Regions from separate parts of the Coprobacillus sp. genome, predicted to be linked through region 2. Evidence: predicted binding sites of a transcription regulator. Region 2 holds the regulator's gene; the other holds the start of a gene.
What was found. The regulator Rex, encoded in region 2, represses fermentation and respiration genes when NADH is low (regulators of the CRP and FNR family bind a similar motif). The targets are predictions, from matches to a motif close to GTGAANNNNTTCAC.

Region 1 (3,209 bases), on a different contig from region 2:
AAAATCAATATTTTGAATATTACAATATCTATGAAACATATCCAGTCATAACATTATAATTGAAACATATAATATATGGGTGATATGATGATATTGACGGATCATGAGGTTAAAACTTGTTTGGTGTATGTGTTAACACCAATACTTCAAAAATATTCTATTGAGATTAAAGAGGCACATCTTGCTATTCATGATGTAATTGAATTGAATGCAATTGTTGCTTATCAAGATCGTATTATTGATCTTGCAACAACATTTACAATTGGATATAAAGATCATAAATTATGTTTTGATAATATGAAAGGGAAGGTTGAATATCTTTTTTTACAATTAAATGTAGTCAGTGTTTTACAACAACTTATACATGATGATCATTTTGTGGTTCATAACAATTCTTGTTATTATAAAATAGATTTACCAATTCAAGAATTAACTATAGAAGATGAACATTTATGTATCTCTTTAAAGGAATAAACAGAGTATTTTCTGTTTGTTTTTTTATTTTTATAATGAGAAAAAAACACCTTCAATATAATAAGGTGTTCTCTTATTTATCTTTCGTAAGAACTTCATCAATAAGACCATATTCTAAGGCATCATAAGCATTCATGAAATAATCACGATCAGTATCCTTTTTTATCTTTCTTAATGGTTGAGAAGTCATTTCAGATAATAATTTATTTAATTTTTCTTTTTGTCTTAATATATGCTTTGTGGTAATTTCAATATCGCTTGCTTGTCCATTCGTTCCACCTAATGGCTGATGAATCATGATTTCACTATTTTGTAAGGCACAACGTTTTCCTTTTTGTCCAGCAGCCAATAAAAAAGCGCCCATGCTGGCAGAAAGACCAATGCTTATTGTTGACACATCACACTTTACAAAATTCATGGTATCATAAATTGCTAGACCAGCAGAGACACTACCTCCTGGTGAATTGATATACATATAGATATCAGCACTTGAATCAAGTGATTCTAAGTATAATAATTGGCTAACAATAGAACTGGCAACCTCATCATTAATTTCTCCACATAACATAATAATACGATCTTCTAAGAGTCTAGAGAATATATCATAAGCATATTCTTTAGATTGTTTTTTTAAAATTACAGTTGGTATAAAGTGCATTTCCTATAACCTCCATAGTTCATTATAGAGTGATTTTCATTGAATATTCATAAAATTAAAAGGAATGTGAATTGTCTTTCATGTTTCATCAAATAATGGAAATTTTATTTTTTAAAATGGAAAAAAGTGTTTATTTTTATATATATTGTGTTGGAAAAAGTCTTTTTCTGCTTGGAAGTGTTTACATTGTGTCTCTTGTGAATTTTTTTATATATTCGTTACAACTTTTATTGATTTATTTAGTTTTGTAGACTATAATAGAGGCATAAAATAAATCAAGGAGGATGTCAAGAAAATGGCAGTAAAAGTAGCAATTAACGGTTTCGGACGTATTGGACGTCTAGCATTTAGACAAATGTTTGGTGCTGAAGGATATGAAATTGTAGCAATTAACGATTTAACAGATCCTAAGATGTTAGCACATTTATTAAAATATGATTCAGCACAAGGAAGATATGCTTTAGCAGATACAGTGGTAGCTGGTGAAGATTCTATCACAGTTGATGGAAAAGAAATCAAAATTTATGCAAAAGCTAATGCAGCTGAATTACCTTGGGGAGAATTAGGAGTAGATGTAGTCTTAGAATGTACTGGATTCTATGTATCTAAAGCTAAATCTCAAGCTCATATTGATGCAGGAGCTAAAAAAGTTGTTATCTCTGCACCAGCAGGAAATGACTTACCAACAGTTGTATTTGGTGTAAACGAAGGTATCTTAACTGCAGATGATACAATCATTTCAGCAGCTTCTTGTACTACAAACTGTTTAGCACCAATGGCTAACGCTTTAAATAACTTAGCTAAAATCAAATCAGGTATCATGTTAACAGTACATGCTTACACTGGTGACCAAATGGTATTAGATGGACCTCATAGAAAAGGTGATTTAAGAAGAGCTCGTGCAGCTGCTGTTAATATCGTTCCTAACTCTACAGGTGCAGCTAAAGCTATTGGTTTAGTTATCCCTGAATTAAATGGTAAATTAATTGGTTCAGCTCAACGTGTACCAGTTCCTACTGGATCAACAACTATCTTAACTTCAGTTGTTGAAGGTGAAGTAACAGTAGAACAAGTTAATGCAGCTATGAAAGCAGCAGCAACTCCATCATTCGGATATACTGAAGAACAATTAGTATCTTCTGATATTATCGGAATTAACTACGGATCATTATTCGATGCAACTCAAACTATGGTTAAACCATTAGATAACGGAACTACTGAAGTTCAAACTGTTGCTTGGTATGATAACGAAAATTCATATACTTCTAACATGGTTAGAACTATTAAATATTTCGCTGAATTAAGTAAATAATGATGAGAGTCCCATGAGGGACTCTTTTTTATCTTCACAACAATTGATGTTGAAAAATATGAGAGATAAACTTAGATGATAAAGAAATTTATTCTGATATATTTATACTGACAATACGCTGAGTTTCACTTTCATATATTCAATAATGATTTGGTGATTGTTATGCGTTTTTTATATGCGAAACATTGTGTGAAGATTCAGTAGTCAATGGAAACCTACGATTGATTAATGTTTTGTTGAAGAAAAATAAAGATTCTATAATCATATTTCTATTTCTGATGAAATATGAAATGAAGTGATTTATTTGAAATCGCTCAAGTATAACTGTGATTGATATGGCTCATAGTATGAATATCGAACTGAGATATGAAAGCATTGAAGTTTAGAAACATGCAGAATATCTTAAAGGACTACAATATGATAGAGGATAGTCATATGATTTAAAGAATCTTCATTTTTATAACAAATACTAGTATTGTAGATATTTTTTCTTTGCATATCTTTTGACCTGTTTTCTAAAATCAGTTATAGTAAGGATGATATAAAGGGAGGAGAAAAATGATGAATACAACTATTATTTTAGGATTACTCATTCCATTTATAGGAACAACATTAGGATCTGCTTGCGTATTCTTTATGTCTAAGAAAATGAGTACGCTTGTTCAAAAGATATTATTAGGTTTTGCTTCAGGAGTCATGATAGCTGCTTCAGTTTGGTCATTACTTATACCAGCAATTGATATGTCAGAATCTTTAGGTAAATTT
Region 2 (3,209 bases):
ATCTTTATCAAAATCAGTATTATCAATCGTTGTTGCTCTAAACATTTCTCCAGCACCTTCACCATCATTTCCAGTAATTAATGGTGTATGCACATAAACAAATCCCTGTGATTGAAAAAATTCATGAATGGCCATTGATAATACACTGCGTAATCTAAATATTGCATAGAATGTGTTTGCTCTTGGTCTTAAATGTGGAATTTCTCTCATATACTCAAAAGAATGTCTTTTCTTTTGTAATGGAAAATCATCATCACAAGCACCCTCTACAACAATTTGTGTAGCCTCTATTTCAAAAGGCTGCTTACTCTCTGGCGTTAACTTGAATTTACCTAATACACGTATAGCACTTCCTGTACTAATGTGTTTAATTGTATCATAATCTTCTAAAGTTTCCTTCAGATAAACAATTTGACAATTTCTAAAATAAGTTCCATCATTCAAAGCCAAAAAACCAACTTTTCCATTATCCCTATTTGTACGTACCCAACCATCTAATTCTACATACTCCAAGCTTTCTGTTTCGAACTCTGCACCTGACATCACCATTTCATAGAGTTCTCTTACTGTCATAAATTCAAACATCTTTCTTCCTCCTTTGTATAATATAAAAAGCCATTCCTGTTAAGGAACGACTTATATCGCGGTACCATCCTCATTCATAATCTCTCAATTATGCACTCTGAAGCTTTAACGCAGCCTAACGGGATAGTCTACTCTTATTTCTCCTATCCTGCTCATTGAGTGTTCCATATTTTTGATATCTACTTTGCTTACACCATCCAAAGTTCGCTTAAGATACTGATAAAAATATGTTCTCAAATCATTGCTTATTAGTATTATTAACACCTTTTGATGAATATTTCAATACTTTTTCATAATTATTCATCATTTGCATGCATTTTTAAGACAAGTTCTTGAATTGCTACAACAACATCGACAGTTTGCACCACAACATCATCATGAACGGTAAAATGGCTATGTGTGAAATCTACAATCCCCTTAACACCTAATGCCATTAAACGATCAACTGTTTCTTGAACCTGATCACTAATTGCCAAAATAGCAATCTTACATCCTTCTGGAAATGTTTTCTCCAAATCATCAATATGATTTAATTTGACTCCAAAGCGTTCTCCTACTTTATTTTGATCTTGATCATAACAGCAAACAATCTTTCCAACTGTATATTGCCATCTATTATATTTTAAAATTGCACTTCCCAAATTCCCTACACCAATCAATATAATAGATTCATCTAATCCTAATCCTAGAACATTATTTAAAATATTAATGATTTCTTTTGTATCATAACCAATACCTCTTTTTCCTAAAGATTCTTTATCAGTTAAAAAACCAAAATCTCTACGAATTGTTGTGTCTAAAATTCCAGTTGCTTCACTCAATTCACTAGATAAAAAATGTTCTTTTCCTTCATGTTGCATATTGCGCAACGCCTTAAGATATCTAGGGAAACGTGACATCGTTGCCTTTGATATTTTTTGATGTTTATTTACCATATTATTCACCAATACTTTCTTCTTCTAAATCATATGACGGTTTGACACTTAAGTCAAGAGACGAGAATTGCTGATGTTCATACATCACTCTGGCTGCTGAAGCTATCATAGCAGCATTATCAGTACAATAGGCCATTGGTGGAAATAAAACTTTTATTGGACTATCAGCAGTTAATTTCTTCCTTAATCCTCTATTTGCACTCACACCACCTGCCACTATAATCTCTTTCACTTGATAATCTTTAGCAGCCTTTATTGTTTTAGATACCAATACATCTAAAGCAACTTCCTGAAACGAACACGCCAAATCAGCAGGAACAATATCTTCACCACGTTGAGCAGCATTATGACATAAGTTAATTACTGCTGACTTTAATCCACTAAATGAGAAATTATATGAATCATCATTTAATGGTAATGGTAAATCATATGTGTGTTGACCACTAGCAGCCATTTTATCAATAACTGGTCCCCCAGGATATGGCAAGTGTAAAACTCTGCCCGCTTTATCATATGCTTCACCAATTGCATCATCTAAAGTTTGGCCAATGACTTCAAAAGAAAATTCACTTTTCATATAAACAAGTTCACTATGTCCTCCACTTACAACCAGACATAGACAAGGGTATTCAATATCTTCGACCAATTCATTGGCATAAATATGTCCAGCAATATGATGAACACCAATAAACGGTTTATGATAAGCCAAAGCCAATGTTTTTGCAGCCTGCATTCCAACATGTAAAGACCCAACTAATCCAGGTCCTTTTGTAACAGCAATTGCATCTATATCATTCATATTAACATCAGCTTCGTTTAAAGCTGTTTTTAAAACAGTTGAAACACATTCGACATGCATACGACTTGCGATTTCTGGTACAACTCCACCATATAAACGATGTGTATCAATTTGTGATGCGACAACATTACATAACAATTCTCGCTTGTCTTTTAAAATAGCTACTGACATTTCATCACAACTTGATTCAATTGCAAGTATTAAACTCATTCTTGTCCCTCCAATCTTTTGACCATTAAATAAGCATCTTCATGATTATCTTGATAATAATTTTTACGTATTGCCTGATTTTCAAAGCCCAGACCTTTATATAAAGAAATAGCTTTATGATTGGAAACACGCACTTCTAAACTCATAACTTCACAACCTTGAGAAACTGCTAAGGCAAGCATCTCTTCCATTAATAGTCTCCCATAACCTTGCCCCTGATAATCAGGATCAATTCCTACTGTTGTAATCTGCGATTGTTCATACATAATCCAAACACCTACATACCCAACAATCTGCTCATCTACTTCTAAAACAAAATTATATGAAAATTGATTTTCTAAAATTTCGTACATGAAATCCGAAACATCCCAAGTTGATGTAAAAAGAATATGTTCTAACTCAACAATTCTCTCTAAATCATTTATATCCATTGCTCTTATAAGCATATTTGTTTTGCCTCAACATCTTTTAAATAGCAAGGAACTAACGCATCTACATTTTCAATAGGTTCAATTTTTTGTGATAACTCATAAAGATTCTGTCCTAAATTAACCTCAGCCAAAGGAAGTTTAACAACTTCACATTGTCCTACAACCTGATATCCTTCATAAGTTTTCATAAATTCATCAAAATCTTTAATCGCAAGCAACTGTTCTTCACCTAACGCCTGACCATTCTGA

Region 1: gap (type I glyceraldehyde-3-phosphate dehydrogenase) is a predicted target of Rex. The motif match lies at 1,330-1,343, and genes of this name have one in related genera.

What each region holds. Positions count from the first base shown of each region.
Region 1 is NZ_CFJNYH010000026.1:32,028-35,236, forward strand. Features, by position in the region: gene AC5M21_RS10370 (uridine kinase family protein) at 1-59, shown strand, start outside; gene AC5M21_RS10375 (hypothetical protein) at 88-474, shown strand; gene AC5M21_RS10380 (ATP-dependent Clp protease proteolytic subunit) at 548-1,132, opposite strand; gene gap (type I glyceraldehyde-3-phosphate dehydrogenase) at 1,428-2,444, shown strand; gene AC5M21_RS10390 (ZIP family metal transporter) at 3,006-3,209, shown strand, end outside.
Region 2 is NZ_CFJNYH010000037.1:14,476-17,684, reverse strand. Features, by position in the region: gene asnS (asparagine--tRNA ligase) at 1-585, opposite strand, end outside; T-box leader at 625-836, opposite strand; gene AC5M21_RS12530 (redox-sensing transcriptional repressor Rex) at 882-1,520, opposite strand; gene tsaD (tRNA (adenosine(37)-N6)-threonylcarbamoyltransferase complex transferase subunit TsaD) at 1,522-2,529, opposite strand; gene rimI (ribosomal protein S18-alanine N-acetyltransferase) at 2,526-2,975, opposite strand; gene tsaB (tRNA (adenosine(37)-N6)-threonylcarbamoyltransferase complex dimerization subunit type 1 TsaB) at 2,966-3,209, opposite strand, start outside.